Regions from separate parts of the Pseudomonas sp. NPDC086251 genome, predicted to be linked through region 1. Evidence: predicted binding sites of a transcription regulator. Region 1 holds the regulator's gene; each other region holds the start of a gene.
What was found. The regulator FliA, encoded in region 1, starts transcription of late flagellar genes. The targets are predictions, from matches to a motif close to CTAAAGTTTNNNNNNNNNNNGCCGNTAA.
Positions count from the first base shown of each region.

Region 2: the regulator FliA is predicted to act here: its motif matches at 1,806-1,833, upstream of ACIPL2_RS05340 (methyl-accepting chemotaxis protein).
Region 3: the regulator FliA is predicted to act here: its motif matches at 2,123-2,150, upstream of ACIPL2_RS30310 (methyl-accepting chemotaxis protein).
Region 4: the regulator FliA is predicted to act here: its motif matches at 2,056-2,083, upstream of ACIPL2_RS10825 (methyl-accepting chemotaxis protein).

Region 1 covers NZ_JBIVBY010000014.1:116,313-120,495, forward strand. Annotated here, with positions in the region: gene flhF (flagellar biosynthesis protein FlhF) at 1-851, shown strand, start outside; gene fleN (flagellar synthesis regulator FleN) at 967-1,797, shown strand; gene fliA (RNA polymerase sigma factor FliA) at 1,794-2,534, shown strand; gene ACIPL2_RS18250 (chemotaxis response regulator CheY) at 2,703-3,074, shown strand; gene ACIPL2_RS18255 (protein phosphatase CheZ) at 3,097-3,885, shown strand; gene ACIPL2_RS18260 (chemotaxis protein CheA) at 3,899-4,183, shown strand, end outside.
Region 2 covers NZ_JBIVBY010000002.1:195,961-200,143, forward strand. Annotated here, with positions in the region: gene acnA (aconitate hydratase AcnA) at 1-1,386, shown strand, start outside; gene ACIPL2_RS05340 (methyl-accepting chemotaxis protein) at 1,864-3,429, shown strand; gene ACIPL2_RS05345 (alpha/beta family hydrolase) at 3,596-4,183, opposite strand, start outside.
Region 3 covers NZ_JBIVBY010000038.1:58,309-62,491, forward strand. Annotated here, with positions in the region: gene ACIPL2_RS30310 (methyl-accepting chemotaxis protein) at 3-2,033, opposite strand; gene ampE (regulatory signaling modulator protein AmpE) at 2,329-3,168, opposite strand; gene ampD (1,6-anhydro-N-acetylmuramyl-L-alanine amidase AmpD) at 3,165-3,725, opposite strand; gene ACIPL2_RS30325 (DUF1631 domain-containing protein) at 3,789-4,183, opposite strand, start outside.
Region 4 covers NZ_JBIVBY010000007.1:91,813-95,995, forward strand. Annotated here, with positions in the region: gene ACIPL2_RS10815 (NorM family multidrug efflux MATE transporter) at 1-907, opposite strand, end outside; gene ACIPL2_RS10820 (LysR substrate-binding domain-containing protein) at 1,085-2,005, shown strand; gene ACIPL2_RS10825 (methyl-accepting chemotaxis protein) at 2,191-4,167, shown strand.

The sequences.
Region 1 (4,183 bases):
AAGGCAGCCGTCCGGCCCAGGCCAACCTCTGGCGCCGCCTGCAACGCATTGGCCTGTCCGGCCCGTTGTCGCGGGACCTGCTGGCACTGATCAGTGATATTGAAGAACCTCGTCAGGCCTGGCGGATGCTGTTGGCGCACCTGGCACGGATGATCGCCACCCCGGAAGTCGAGCCGCTGGAAGAGGGCGGTGTGATCGCCATGGTCGGCCCTGCCGGCATGGGCAAGACCACCACGCTGGCCAAGCTCGCGGCCCGTTACGTGCTCAAGTACGGCGCGCAGAACATCGCGCTGGTGAGCATGGACAGCTATCGCATTGGCGCCCAGGAACAACTCAAGACCCTGGGGCGCATCCTCAACGTCTCTGTGACCCACGTCGACCCGGGCCAGTCCCTGGTGCAGGCGCTGGAACCCTTGCTGCGCAAACGCGTGGTGCTGATCGATACCGCGGGCCTCCAGGCCAGCGATCCGGCACTGCGGATGCAGCTCGAAAGCCTGGCCGGTCGTGGCATCAAATCGAAAAATTATCTGGTTTTGGCAACCACCAGCCAGAAACAGGTTCTAACCGCCGCTTATCACAGTTACAAACGCTGCGGGCTTGCTGGCTGCATCCTGACTAAACTGGATGAAACGGCAAGTCTGGGCGAGGTGTTGAGCCTGGCCATCAGTCATGAATTGCCGGTGGCCTACCTGACCGATGGCCCGCGGATTCCGGATGATTTGCATCTGCCGCGTCGTCATCAGTTGGTCAGTCGCGCCGTAAGCGTGCAAATGCAAGAAGAACCCAGCGAAGAAGCCATGGCTGACATGTTCGCTGATATTTACCACAGCCCGACCAAGCAGGTTGGCTGAGGTATTAATGAACAGTTTTTGTACCTACATCGATGGTCTGCCATGCATTGTTCCGTTTGTGAACGCGCAGCCAGTAATGTGGCCTCCGTCTAAGTAAGACAAGGTAAAGAAATTCATGGGCAGCATGCATCCCGTACAGGTGATCGCGGTGACCGGCGGCAAAGGTGGCGTCGGGAAGACTAACGTGTCAGTGAACTTGTCCCTGGCTCTAGCGGAGCTCGGCCGGCGCGTGATGCTGCTGGACGCCGATCTGGGGCTGGCGAACGTCGACGTTCTGCTGGGACTGACACCCAAACGTACCCTGGCCGACGTGATCGAAGGCCGCTGTGAGCTGCGCGACGTGTTGTTGCAAGGCCCTGGCGGCATCCGCATCGTCCCGGCCGCATCCGGTACCCAGAGCATGGTTCATTTGAGCCCGGCTCAACATGCCGGCCTGATCCAGGCGTTCAGCGATATCGGCGACAACCTCGACGTATTGGTGATCGACACCGCGGCGGGCATTGGTGATTCGGTGGTCAGTTTCGTTCGCGCCGCGCAAGAAGTCTTGCTGGTGGTGTGTGACGAACCGACGTCGATCACCGACGCCTACGCACTGATCAAACTGCTGAACCGCGATTACGGCATGAACCGCTTCCGCGTCCTGGCCAACATGGCCCAGAGCCCGCAGGAAGGTCGCAACCTGTTTGCCAAGTTGACCAAAGTCACGGATCGCTTCCTCGACGTTGCCTTGCAATACGTCGGTGCGGTGCCGTACGACGAAAGCGTGCGCAAGGCCGTGCAGAAGCAGCGCGCCGTGTATGAAGCGTTCCCGCGTTCCAAGTGCTCGCTGGCGTTCAAGGCGATTGCGCAGAAGGTCGATACCTGGCCACTGCCGGCCAACCCGCGTGGGCACCTGGAGTTTTTCGTCGAGCGCCTCGTGCAACAAACGGCAGGACCGGTGCTATGACAGCCAGCGGTTACAACCTCTACAAGAAATCGGCACGTGACGCGCAGTACGAGCTGATCGAGCGTTACGCGCCACTGGTTAAACGCATTGCCTACCACTTGCTGGCGCGTCTGCCGGCCAGTGTCCAGGTCGAAGACCTGATCCAGGCCGGGATGATCGGCCTGCTTGAAGTGTCGACCAAATACGACGCCAGCAAAGGCGCGAGTTTCGAGACGTACGCGGGCATCCGCATCCGCGGCGCGATGCTCGATGAAGTGCGCAAGGGGGACTGGGCGCCACGTTCGGTCCACCGCAATACCCGGATGGTCAGCGACGCCATTCGCTCGATTGAAGCTAAAACCGGTCGTGACGCTAAAGATCACGAAGTTGCGGCCGAACTCCAATTGAGTCTCGACGATTATTACGGGATTTTGAACGACACCCTGGGCAGCCGGTTATTCAGTTTCGACGATCTGTTGCAGGACGGCGAACACGAAGGGCTGCACGAGGATGGCGCGAGTGCACATACGGAGCCGTCACGCGATCTGGAAGATGAACGCTTCCAGGCGGCGCTGGCGGACGCGATTGCCAATTTGCCGGAGCGTGAGCGACTGGTGTTGGCGCTGTACTACGACGAAGAGTTGAACCTCAAGGAAATCGGCGAAGTCCTGGGAGTCAGCGAATCTCGGGTCAGCCAGTTACACAGCCAGTGCGCGGCCCGTTTGCGGGGGCGTTTGGGGGAGTGGCGAGCGCGCTGAAGGCAGTGTGGGGACACTGCGAACGTGGCTGGTGTGGTGTTGAAACTGCGCCGGTCTCGATCTGTTGTGCTCCAGACAGTCATTGAGTGCTTTGCCGGATTGATTGAAATGGCGCGTCCAGGTGCTGGGCGCGTTTAAGACTGCTTGGAGGTCGAATTGGACAAGAACATGAAAATCCTCATCGTTGATGACTTCTCAACGATGCGGCGGATCATAAAAAACCTGTTGCGTGACCTTGGGTTCACCAACACGGTCGAGGCTGACGATGGCACAACCGCCATTCCGGTTCTCAACAGCGGAAGCATCGACTTTCTGGTAACGGACTGGAACATGCCTGGCATGACCGGTATCGACTTGCTGCGCCACGTGCGCGCCGATGAAAAGCTCAAGCACTTGCCCGTGCTGATGGTGACCGCTGAAGCCAAGCGCGAGCAGATCATCGAAGCGGCCCAGGCCGGTGTAAACGGCTATGTGGTCAAACCCTTCACGGCCCAGGCGTTGAAAGAAAAAATCGAGAAGATTTTCGAACGCATCGGTTGAGCAACTGCGCCACGGGGAAGCTATGGAGCATATCGAATCTTCACAGGGTGACTTCGAGTCGACCCTGAAAAAACACGCCGTCGAACTGGTCGAAAGCCTTGAAAAAGGCAAGTTCGGCGACGCTGTGCAACTGATCCATGAGCTCAACCAGACCCGTGACCGCGGCCTGTACCAGGAAGTGGGAAAGCTCACTCGCGAGCTGCACAGTGCGATCGTCAATTTCCAGATTGACCCGAACATGCCGCAAGCCGAGGAAGTGTCACAGATCACGGACGCCACCGAGCGCCTGGGGTATGTGGTCAAACTGACCGAGGCGGCGGCCAACCGCACCATGGACCTGGTGGAAAACGCCACGCCGCTGGTCAACAGCCTGAGCACTGAAGCCCAGGCCTTGAGCACCGATTGGGGACGGTTCATGCGTCGCGAAGTCGGAGCTGAAGAGTTCCGTGAACTGGCGCGGCGAGTCGACGGTTTCCTGACACGCAGCAGCGAAGACAATCGCGTGGTGTCGAGCAACCTTAACGACATCCTGCTCGCCCAGGATTACCAGGACCTCACCGGTCAGGTAATCAAGCGCGTGACGCAGTTGGTCACCGAAGTTGAAAGCAACCTGCTCAAGCTCGTGCTTATGGCCAGTCAGGTGGACCGCTTTGCGGGCATCGAACATGACCGTGAAGCGATGCTGGCAGAAAAAGATCCGCAAAAACATCTCTCTCAGGGTGAAGGTCCGCAGATTCATGCCGATAAAAGAGAAGACGTTGTGTCCGGTCAGGACGATGTAGACGATTTGCTTTCCAGCCTTGGATTCTAGGAGCACCCCATACATGAGCTTCGGCGCCGATGAAGAGATCCTTCAGGATTTCCTGGTTGAGGCCGGCGAGATTCTAGAGCAACTGTCCGAACAGCTGGTCGAGCTTGAAAGCCGACCGGATGATGCGGACCTGCTCAATGCAATTTTTCGCGGTTTTCACACTGTAAAAGGGGGCGCCGGCTTCCTCCAGCTCCATGAGCTGGTGGAGTGCTGTCACATCGCCGAGAACGTGTTCGACATCCTGCGCAAGGGTGAGCGACGCGTCGACTCGGAACTGATGGACGTGGTTCTCGAAGCG
Region 2 (4,183 bases), on a different contig from region 1:
TCCTGCACCAACACCTCCAACCCGAGCGTGATGATGGCGGCGGGTCTGGTGGCGAAGAAAGCCGTGGAGAAAGGCCTCAAGCGCAAGCCGTGGGTCAAGAGTTCGCTGGCCCCAGGTTCCAAGGTGGTCACCGACTACTACAAGGCTGCGGGCCTGACCCAGTACCTCGATCAGCTGGGTTTTGCCCTGGTCGGCTACGGCTGCACCACGTGCATCGGCAACTCCGGGCCACTGCCGGAGCCCATCGAAAAAGCCATTGTCGCGGCCGACCTGACCGTCGCCTCGGTGCTGTCGGGCAACCGCAACTTCGAAGGTCGCGTGCACCCGCTGGTGAAAACCAACTGGCTGGCGTCCCCGCCGCTGGTCGTCGCTTACGCGTTGGCCGGCACGGTGCGCATCGACATCAGCAGCGAGCCGTTGGGCACCGACAAGGAGGGCAACCTGGTGTATCTGCGGGACATCTGGCCGAGCACCAAGGAAATTGCCGATGCGGTCAACCAGGTCAACACCGCGATGTTCCACAAGGAATACGCCGAGGTGTTTGCCGGCGACGAGCAATGGCAGGCGATTGAAGTGCCGCAAGCGGCGACGTATGTCTGGCAGGACGATTCGACTTACATCCAGCATCCGCCGTTCTTCGACGACATTGGCGGGCCGCCACCGGTGGTCAAGGATGTCGCGGGCGCCCGAGTCCTCGCGCTGCTGGGCGACTCGGTGACCACCGACCACATCTCCCCGGCCGGCAACATCAAGGCTGACAGCCCGGCCGGTCATTACCTGCGCGAGAAAGGCGTGGAGCCGCGCGACTTCAACTCTTATGGCTCGCGTCGCGGCAACCACGAAGTGATGATGCGCGGCACGTTCGCCAACATCCGCATTCGCAACGAGATGCTCGGCGGCGAAGAAGGTGGCAATACGATCTACATCCCGACCGGCGAGAAGCTGCCGATCTATGACGCGGCGATGCGTTATCAAGCGTCGGGCACGCCATTGGTGGTGATTGCCGGGCAAGAATACGGCACCGGATCGAGCCGCGACTGGGCGGCCAAAGGCACCAATCTGCTCGGCGTCAAAGCCGTCATCGCCGAAAGCTTCGAGCGCATTCACCGCTCCAATCTGGTGGGCATGGGCGTGTTGCCGTTGCAGTTCAAACTGGATCAGAACCGCAAGAGCCTGAACCTGACCGGCAAGGAAACCCTCGACATCCTCGGCCTGACCGGCGTCGAACTGACGCCGCGGATGAACCTGACACTGGTCATCACCCGCGCCGATGGCAGCCGCGAGAAAGTCGAGGTGCTGTGCCGGATCGATACGCTCAATGAGGTCGAGTACTTCAAGTCGGGAGGGATTTTGCACTACGTGTTGCGACAGTTGATTGCTTCATAAATCGCTGGCTGACACAGACACCGCCTTCGGGCGGTGTTTTTGTTTGTGCCCTGCAACGAACAAAAACACCCTGCACACCACAAAGCCACTGTAGGAGCGAGGCTTGCCCGCGAAGACGTCGGCACATTCAGCATCAATGTTGGATGTGATTGCCCCTTCGCGAGCAAGCCCGCTCCCACAGGTTATGTGTCGGACAGCAATTCCCTGAACACCACCAATCAACTGTGGGAGATTCTATGTTGCAGGGGAACCCTGCAGCCTTAAATTTGGCTGGTATTCGCTCTGGTTTTTCATCAGCGCGGCCATCGCCACGCATTTAGGCTTGAACCTGCTGCACTTCGGCCTGTTCACTTATCCGATGCTCGCGAGCTGACGCAAGGGTCGTTTTGCGACGCGCCGCTGATTTTCGAAAAAATAATCTCAATAAATGGCTGACACCGCCGACAACCAGTCAAAGCCTTGCGGAATGAACAAGCCATGCGTAATAACCAGCCCATCACACAACGCGAACGGACCTTCCCGGCTCAGCAACGGTTGATTTCCACCACCGATGCCAAGGGCGTGATCACCTACTGCAACGACGCGTTCGTCGAAATCAGTGGCTACTCGCGAGAGGAACTGATCCGTGCGCCGCATAACCTGGTCCGTCACCCTGACGTCCCGGCGGCTGTGTTCGCGCACATGTGGGGCACGCTGAAGCAAGGCTTGCCGTGGATGGGTATCGTCAAGAATCGCTGCAAGAGCGGTGACCACTATTGGGTCAACGCCTACGTCACGCCGGTTTTCGATGGCAATCAGGTCATCGGCTACGAATCGGTGCGGGTCAAACCCACTGCCGAGCAGATCCGCCGTGCCGAAGCGCTTTACCAACGCATCAATCAGGGCAAGTCGGCGATTCCTTCATCAGACAAATGGCTGCCGGTGCTGCAGGATTGGCTGCCGTTCATTCTGGTCAGCCAACTGAGCTTCATGATCGGTGCCACGCTGACATCCCAATGGGGCTTCGCTTTGGCGGCCGGGCTCTCGGTGCCGTTGGGCCTGATGGGTTTGAGCTGGCAACAGCGCGGCCTCAAGCGCTTGCTGGTGCTGGCTGGGCAAACCACCTCCGACCCGCTGATCGCGCAGATGTACACCGACAGCCGTGGCGCTCAGGCGCGCCTGGAGATGTCGATTCTCAGCCAGGAAGCGCGCCTGAAAACCTGCCTGACCCGGCTGCAAGACACTGCCGAGCACCTGAGCGACCAGGCGAAACAATCCGACACCCTGACCCACAAGAGCTCCAGCGGCCTGGAACGTCAGCGCGTCGAGACTGAACAAGTGGCCACCGCCGTCAATCAAATGGCCGCCACCACCCAGGAAGTCGCCAGCCACGTGCAGCGCACCGCCGACGCCACTCAGGAAGCCAATCGCCTGACCGGTCGCGGCCGCGACATTGCCGGGGAAACCCGCGAAGCCATCCAGCGCTTGTCGGTGGTGGTCGGTGAAACCGGTCTGACTGTGACGCAACTGGCCAAGGACAGCGACGAAATCGGCGGCGTGGTCGATGTGATCAAAGGCATCGCCGACCAGACCAACCTGCTGGCGTTGAACGCGGCCATCGAAGCGGCTCGTGCCGGTGAAATGGGTCGTGGCTTTGCAGTGGTGGCTGACGAAGTCCGGCAACTGGCGCAACGCACCAGCGAATCCACCGGGCAGATTCACGCGCTGATCGCCAAGCTCCAGCAAACCGCCAGCACCGCGGTGCAAACCATGGAAGCCGGGCATCGCCAGGCCGAAGAAGGTGTGGCGCGGGTACTGGAAGCGGACCAGGCACTGGTGGGGATCAGCGAAGCGGTGGCCAACATCACCGACATGACCACCCAGATCGCTGCGGCGACCGAAGAGCAAAGCGCCGTGGCCGAAGAAATCAGCCGCAACATCAGCAATATTTCGCAACTGGCTGACCAGACCTCGGAACAGGCACAACACTCGGCGCTGTTGAGTGAAGAACTGACCAAGACGGCGAATACTCAGTATTCGTTGGTGGAGCGGTTTAACCGCTGATACCCGTTGGTCAAAGTGAAAACCCGGACAGTGAAAGCTTCCGGGTTTTTTATTGCCTGGCAGACCGCCTTCGCGGGCAAGCCTCGCTCCTACAGGTTATGCGCACGCCGATAACCTGTAGGAGCGAGGCTTGCCCGCGAAGAGGCCCTGATCGGCACTGTAAATCTCACTGAAGAAATGCAGCAACCTTGCTCGCCGCCGAAGCCAAATGCTGCTCATGCGTAAACCCGGAAGCCTTCAACGGCTTCAAATCATGATCCCCCGCCACGAGCCAGAACACCTCGATGCTCGGTGACAAGGCATAGCCTTCAACGGCCTCACGATTGCCCAGCGCATCCCGCTCGCCCTGCACAATCAACGTCCGCGTCTTCAACCCGGCCAAATGCTCGACCCGAGGCTTCTCCGGTTTCCCCACGGCATAAAACGGATACCCGAGGCACACCAACGCATCGGCTTGCAGTTCATCGGCCAAAAGACTGGCCATCCGCCCGCCCATGGACTTGCCACCAATCGCCAGGCGCCCAGCGACATGGCGTCGCACCACGGCATACACCTCACGCCAGCATTCCAGCAGTTTCGGCGCCGGGTTCGGTGGACGTTTGCCCCCATCGATGCGCCGTTGTGCCATGTAGGGAAATTCGAAGCGCAGCACGTTGATGCCCTGTGCGGCGAGGCGTTCAGCCATGTCGGTCATCCAGGCGCTGTCCATCGGCGCACCGGCACCGTGAGCGAGAATCAGCGTTGCCGATGCCGG
Region 3 (4,183 bases), on a different contig from region 1:
TTTCAGACGCGGAACGCACTGATCAACTGCTTGAGTTCCACCACCTGCGCCGACAGCGCACGGCTGGCGTCTTCGGTCTGATGCGCGCCCTCGGCGGTGCGCTCACCGGCGCGGTTGATCTCGACGATGTTCTGGTCGATGTCGTGCGCCACGGCCGTCTGCTGTTCCACCGCCGCGGCGATCTGCTGGTTTTGATCGACGATCATGCCGACCGCGCCGAGGATGTTTTCCAACGCTTGCTGGACCTTTTCCGACTGCCCCACCGTGCCGTTGGCCATCTGGTGACTGGTGCCCATGGCCTTCACCGCCGCGCCGACACCGCTGTGCAGCTTGGCGATCATCTGCTCGATTTCTTCGGTCGATTGCTGGGTGCGCTTGGCCAGGGTCCGGACTTCATCCGCCACCACCGCAAAACCACGGCCCTGCTCACCGGCCCGCGCGGCTTCGATGGCCGCGTTCAGGGCCAACAGGTTGGTTTGTTCGGCGATGCTCTTGATCACTTCGAGCACGCGGCTGATCGATTGGCTGTCGTTGGCCAGTTGGTTGATCACCAGCACCGATTGATCGATTTCAGTGGCCAGCGCGGCGATGCTGCCCTGCTGGGATTGCACCAGGCCGCGACCGCTGATGGTCTCGTCGTTGACGCTGTGGGCGCTGCTGACTGCGGCGGCGGCACTGCGCGCCACTTCCAGCGAGGTGGCCGACATCTGGTTCATCGCCGTGGCGACTTGCTCGATCTGCGAGCGCTGCCCCGCCACGGCCTGGTTGCTGCGGGCAGATACATTTTCGACCTGACCGGCCTGCCGCTCGACTTCGCCCACCGTCTGCCCTACCCGTTCGATCAGGTCATGGATTTTCTTCACAGTGCCGTTAAACACCTCGCCCAACTCGCCCAGTTCATCGCGGCTGTTGGCACTGAAGGTCACGGTCATGTCGCCGGCTGCCACCTTGTCCATCATCGCGCCGAGCCGCTTGAGGGTGGTGCGGGTCGAGGCATAGAAACCGCCGTAGAGATAAAAGATCAACACAAACACCACCGACAGCGCCACGGCTTGCAAGACCATGTGCGTGCGGTTCTGCTCCAGGCGTTGCTGCAACTGGCTGCCGAGAAACTTCAGGGTCGCTTCATTGAGTTGGTAGGTCTGGTCCATCAGGCCCGTGACCTGATCGTAAAAGCCCTGCCACGGCGTATCGAGCGTGTCCGCCATTACCACTTGCTCTTCGAACAGCTCACTGGCCTTTTTCAACGACGCCTTGCTGCTTTCAGCCTGGGTCGCCAGGGCCTCTTTCGCGGCTTTGCTGGAGCCCAGGGCATCCTGCAACTTCAGCCCATACTCGGCCTGGAGCTTTTCGATCTGCGCCAGCAGCTCATCGAAACGGGTACTTGACGCCGAATTGAGAAACCCTTGCCCCAGCGAAAACGAGCCCATCGCCCGGCCCTCGCCCAGCAATTGGGTCACGGGGGGCGTGACGTTGGTGATGAGTTCGCTCAGCTGGCGCATGTCGCTCTGCGTGTCGCGGCTCAGGCCGGCCTGACTGGCGATGATCTGGCTGAAAATCTGCGCGTTGCCGAGCAACTTGGCGCTCATCCCGCTTTTGCTTTGCAGGGAGCTTTCCGCTTGCTGGGCCTTGAACGCGGCGATCATTTCATCGCGCTTGGTATCGAAAACCGCGATTTGTTCGGGGTCGGTGGTCATCGCCGTCAACCCTTGCAAACGGCTCAATACGCTCTGCCCCAGGGTGTTGATCTGCGACTCGACATTGCCGGCCTTGCCTGACTGGCCGAGGCTGACGTTGATCTGCACCAGGTTGTTCAGGGTTTCCAGATCACGCCGCAACGTCAAGCTGCTGCCCAGCAGATCAAGGCTTTGCAGCTCGACCCGAGTGCCGTGGAATTCACGATAGGAATCGCGCACCAGATAGAAGTTGGTCACCAGCATTGGCACCAGGAACAGCACGCTGATCAGGCTGAACTTCATACCAAAGCTCAGGCGGTTCATCAGCGCGACAGCGGGATAGAGCAAGCTCTTCACTGGAAGTCTCCCTTTGATTTCTTATTTTTATTTGGCAGGCGCGGGTCGACAGCAGATAGCCACTATTCGGCGCCAGCTCTGTATAACGTAAATCGGCGGGAGGTTTTGTAACTTAAGGTTAACGGCAGACACACGGTCCTGTAGCAGCTGCCGAAGGCTGCGTTCGGCTGCGTAGCGGTCGTAAATCCTGATTACGCGGTGAGACTGGCACACCGCGGTGACTGGCACAGCGCCTGCTGCGCAGTCGAACCCAGCCTTCGGCAGCTGCTACATGGACCGAAGGTTGTTGGAAGGGTTAGCGGATCAGGACTGTCCACAGGGCGAACCCGGCATACCAGAGCACCGCGGCTCGCAGCAACAACTCCCAGATCCGGTCGAGGTTGTTGATGCCATCCGGCCCGACTACCGGGGCCGGAATTTCGCCGGCCACCAGGCCGACCTTTTCGATCAGCTGCGCGGCGCTGATGTTCCAGTTCAGCAGCTCGTGCACCATCACGCGGCCCACCGCGACAAAGTTACCCACCAGGGCAAAACTCGCCGCCAGCAGACGCACCGGTACCCAATCGAAGGCATGACGCAGCTGCGAAGCGCGCTCGACTACGGCCGGGTTCTGCCCGTGTTCTTCAGTCAAGGCCAGCAGTCGATAGCTCAGCGCGGCGACCGGGCCGAGCAGGAAGTACCAGAAAATCACCGCAAAAAAACTCTGATAAGCCTCCCACAGCAGGTGACCCTCGACCCGCTCGAGCAATTGCTCGCCACTGTCGGCGCAGATGTCCACGTCGCGTTTCGCCACATGGGCGGCGGCTTGCAGGTCTTCCCGGCGCCAGGCATCACGAAACGGCCCGAGACCGGCCAGCAGATCGCCACGCCCCAGGCTGTAAATCACCACCAGCAAGTGCACCGGCAACGCCAGCAGGCCGTAGGCCACCGGCTCCAGCACCCACAACAGCAAACCCAGCAGCGCTACCGGCAACAACACCAGCACCACCAATACCAGCCAAGGACTTTTCGCCAGGCGCGGGCTGGATTCCAGTTTGTGCAACTCGCGCACCCAACCACCATCACGCTGAACCCGATGACGCAGGGCCGAGAACTTCTCGATCCAGACCGCCAACAGCAACACCAGAAAACTCATTGTTGTTCCTCTTTAACCAGGGCTGCGCGATAGCGTGCCCAGTCGAACGCGGGCCCCGGGTCGGTTTTGCGTCCGGGTGCAATGTCGCTATGCCCGCAGATGCGTTGCGCGGTGATGGCCGGAAAAGCGCTTTGCAGCTGTCGGGTCAAGGCCGTCAACGCGTCATATTGAGCGTCGGTGAACGGCAGATCATCCGTGCCTTCAAGCTCGATGCCCACGGAAAAATCGTTACAGGTTTCCCGCCCTTCGAAGCTCGATACACCGGCGTGCCAGGCGCGCTCAAGACAAGAGACAAACTGAGTGACAGTGCCGTCACGCTCAATCAGGAAATGCGCAGATACCCGCAGCTCAGCGATCCCTTCAAAGTAGGGATGCTCCGTGACATCCAGACGATTCTGGAAAAACTCCTGCACCTTGCCGGTGGCGAATTGCGCTGGCGGCAGGCTGATGTTGTGAATCACCAGCAGGGAAATTTCGCCCATGGGGCGCGCATTGAAGTTGGGCGAGGGGCATACACACACGCCCTGACACCAACCGCTCGCGAGGTCCAACTGCATACAGGTTCCTTCAACGACGACTGTGTGGTGCCCAGTATGCCGCGATAGACCCTCGGGGCGCGATCACTTGCCGCGATTGAGGCGCTGCAAGTTGCCGATCACCGACTCCAGGGCCCGGTCGAACAGCAAGGTGTCGTCAAGCATACGCACCGCGCCACGGCGAAATTCCAGGGCCAGCCCGGTGCGGCTGCGCTCCAGCACTTTCATGCCGGTGCGGTCAACGAAAATGTATTTTCCGGTGGCCTCGATGATGGCCGCCAGCTTGCAGCGCAGGGTGTTTTCCTCGTCTTCCTGAAACTCGACCCAGCAGCCCGGACGCAGCTGATCGACCTGAAGCAAACCCGCATCGTCCGCTGGCAAACGGATTGAAGCCGTTTCAATCGGGCCTTCGTCAGCGGTCCGCAGTACGATTTCCTCACGCACTTCGACCATCACCGGCGCTTCGGCAGACTGGTCAT
Region 4 (4,183 bases), on a different contig from region 1:
AGTGCTGGCCGATGCGCATGGTGATCGCATAGGAAATGCCCGCCGGGACCATGAACGCCACCGAGACGATTTGCAGGGCAATCTGGTGGGCACCCAGTTGCGTGCTGCCCATGGTGCCCATGCACAGCGCGGCGAAGGCAAACAACCCGACTTCCACCGCATAGGTGCCACCGATGGGCAGGCCCAGGCGCCACAGTTCTTTCAAGTACTGACGGTTGGGCCGCGACAGGCCCTGGCGCAATGGATAAGCGTCGTAGGCAGGATGCCGACGAATGTGCAGTGCCAGCGCCACGGCCATCAGGTTGGCAACAATCGCGGTCACCAGGCCAATGCCCACCAGACCCATTTTCGGCAAGCCGAACATGCCGGTGATCAACGCATAGTTGAGCAGGAAGTTGGCCACGGTGCCGCCGAGGCTGATCATCATCACCGGCGTCGCCCGGCCGATGGCGCTGGTGAAACCGCGCAGGGCCATGAAGCTCAGGTAGCCCGGCAGGGCGAACGGCAGGATCAGCAGGAACTGCCCGGCCGCCTGAACGTTGGTTTCGGTCTGCCCGAACAACAGCAACACCGGTTTGAGGTTCCACAGCAGCAGCCCGGCCACCAGCGCCATCAACCACGCCAGCCACAATCCGGCCTGGGTCAGCCGCGCGGCACCGACGATGTCGCCGGCGCCCTGACGGATCGCCACCAGGGTGCCGACCGCCGCGATTACGCCGATGCAGAAAATCGACACGAACGAGTAGGTCGCCGCACCCAGTCCGCCACCCGCCAGGGCTTCGGGACTCAGGCGCGCCATCATCAAGGTGTCGGTGAGGACCATCAGCATGTGCGCCAACTGCGAGGCAATCAACGGCCCCGCCAGCCGCAAGATGGCCCAGAGTTCAATACGCGCTGGATGCTTCATGATCATCACGCTCGGCTTTTTTAGAGAAGAAGGAAAGTCCAAAGAGATCTGGAAGGGTCGATTCTCGGCGCTCTGGAGGGTTTGCACAAAGGGATAAAAAGGATGGGTTGCATGATTAAAACTCATGCTGGTGAGTTTCTGATAGTTTGTGGGAATCCCGCTATAGGAGCTTTCCGAATGTCTCGTCGTCTCCCTCCCTTGTATGCCCTTCGCGCATTCGAAGCGGCGGCGCGGCATAGCTCATTCACTCGCGCCGCCGAAGAATTGTCGATCACCCAAAGCGCGGTCAGTCGGCACATTCGTACGCTTGAAGAGCATTTCGCCTGTCGGCTTTTTCACCGCAGTGGGCGCAACCTGCAACTGACCGAGTCGGCGCGGCTGATCCTGCCCGGCATTCGCGAAGGCTTCACCGCACTGGAACGGGCCTGCAATACCCTGCGTGCCGAAGATGACATCCTGCGCATGAAGGCACCGTCGACCCTGACCATGCGCTGGTTGCTGGCGCGGCTCAGTCGCTTCCGCCATCTGCAGCCGGGTAACGAGGTGCAGTTGACCAGTGCGTGGATGGACATTGATTCGGTGGACTTCAACCACGAACCCTTCGACTGCGCCGTCATCCTCAGCAACGGAAATTTCCCACTGGACTGGGAGGCGACATTGTTGTTCCCGGAAGAATTGATTCCAGTGGGCGCGCCCAATCTGCTGGACGACCAGCCGTGGGACGTTGCACGCCTGGCCAGCACTGAGCTGCTGCACCCGGCACCGGACCGTCGTGACTGGCGCAATTGGCTGGAGCGCATGGACCTGGCTGATCAGGTGTCGCTCAAGGGCGGGCAGGTGTTCGACACGCTGGAACTGGGCATGATCGCCGCCGCCCGAGGGTACGGCGTGTCGATGGGTGATCTGCTGATGGTGGCGGAAGATGTGGCGCAGGGACGTTTGAGTCTGCCGTGGCCGACGGCTGTCGCCAGTGGTGAAAAATATTACCTGGTCTGGCCGAAAACCCGCCCCGGTGGCGAGCGTATGCGTCGGCTCAGCGATTTCCTGCAGGGCGAAGTCCGGGCAATGGAGTTGCCGAACGTCGAGCACTTGAGCTGAATCGATAGAGCCGCCGCAACAGTGGCCTTGAGCTATATCCCGGTGAACGACTCAAGTATTCAGGTTTGCCGCCGAAAATCTGCACATGGAACCTTCGTGCAGGTTCGACGTATTCCCCATCATTGGAAATTTTGCTGAGTGTGCGTCTGGATCAGGATGATCCGGCCACTCGGCCAGGAGCTGTCATGACTCAACCTCGTGCCCGGATCGCCTCACAGCTTGGTTTTGCACTTGCCGTGATACTGGCGATTGTCATCAGCGGCAGCACCGTGTTCGCCCTGCGCTCGCTGGACACGGCCAACCTCGCCACCCGCGAGGAGCACCTGGCCAGCGAGGCCCGCTTGCTGGCCGATCAATTGAGCACCTTTCACGGCACGCTGCGTGAAAGCACCCAGCGCCTGGCCGGCCTGTTCGAGAAACGTTTTAGCGCGGGGCTGAGCGTGCATCCGGACGAACCGGTGGTCGTGGCCGGCGCCCAGACGCCGGGTCTGCACTTGGGCAGCGAAGTGCTGAACAACAACTTCAAGGAAGTCGACGAGTTCAAGCAAATGACGGCGGGTGTCGCCACGGTGTTCGTGCGCAGCGGCGAAGACTTTGTTCGAGTTAGCACAAATGTCAGCAAGCAGGACGGCAACCGTGCCATTGGCACTCTGCTCGACCACGCGAACCCGGCTTACGCCCGGTTGATGGCGGGGCAGAGCTACGTGGGTCGATCCTTGCTTTTCGAACGCTTCTACATGTCGCAATACACTCCCGTACGCGACAGCAGCGGTAAGGTCATTGCCGTGCTGTACGTAGGATTCGATTACACCGACGCGCAGAACGCGCAATTCGCCAACCTCAAACGCTTCCGCATCGGCCAGACCGGTTCTCTGGCGTTGCTTGATGAGCAGAACAAATGGTTGGTGCCGATCGCCGGCGTGCAAGCACTGGATCGGGCCGTCCCGGCGATCAATAGTCTGGCGAAGACGCCGGGCAAAGGTGAGTTCTGGAGCGACACGTCCGAAGACTTCTACAGCATTGCTGTGCCCTTCGAAGGCGGACCGTGGTCGGTGGTGGCAAGCATGCCGAAAACCGAAATTAGCGCCGTGACCTGGAGCGTCGGCATCCAGTTGGCGATCGGCAGTCTGCTGGCGATGTTGATCGCCGTGGGGTCGGCGGTCTGGCTGCTGCGCAGCAAACTCGCGCCGCTGGGTGATCTGGTGCGTCAGGCCGAAGCCTTGGGCGCCGGTGATTTGAGCGTGCGGTTGAACGTGTCGAGCAACGACGAGATCGGTCAACTGGCCCGCGCCTTCAACCAGATGAGCCAAGCCTTGTCGACCATGGTCGAACACATTCGCAAGGCCTCGCAAGAGGTCAACAGCCGTGCCCAGGCGTTGTCCGGCCTGTCCGGTGGCGCCTATGAAGGGATGGAGCAGCAGTCCGGCGAGATCACCAGCATGGCCGGCGCCGTGGAAGAATTCAGCGCCACCTCGTTGAACATTGCCGACAACATGGGCAGCACCCAGCGACTCGCTCAGGAAAACGCACAGCAAACCCAGATCGGTCGTACATCGATGGACGAAGCGTCCTCGTCCCTGGAACAAATTGCCGGCGCGCTGAACAGCACCGCCACCGTGATCAATACCTTGGGGCAGCGCTCACAGGAAATCGGCGGCATCGTCGGGGTGATTACCTCGATTGCCGAGCAGACCAATTTGCTGGCGCTCAACGCTGCCATCGAAGCCGCCCGGGCTGGCGAGCAGGGGCGTGGGTTCGCGGTGGTTGCCGATGAAGTTCGCAACCTTGCTTCACGCACTCGTCAGGCGACGGACGAAATTTCCGGGATGATCCAGAGCATCCAGCAGGAAACCGGCAACGCTATCAGCACCATGGAACAGGGCAATGTGCTGATGCAGGAAGGCCTGTCGCGCAACGCCAACGTCGCCACGGCGTTGGCGCGGATCGATGAGCAGAGCCGCTCGGCCGGCCAGCAATTTGCAGCGATCACGACGGCGACCCAGGAACAAAGCAGCACCGCGACCCTGCTCAGCAGCAACCTGCAAAGCATTGCCTTGGCGAACAGCGAGCAGCGCGAGGTTGTTTCCAATCTGGCCATCACCGCCAAAGAGCTGGAGAAGCTGGCGGCGGACTTGCGGCATGAGGTTGACCGGTTTCGCTAAGGTGCCTTTGAAATAG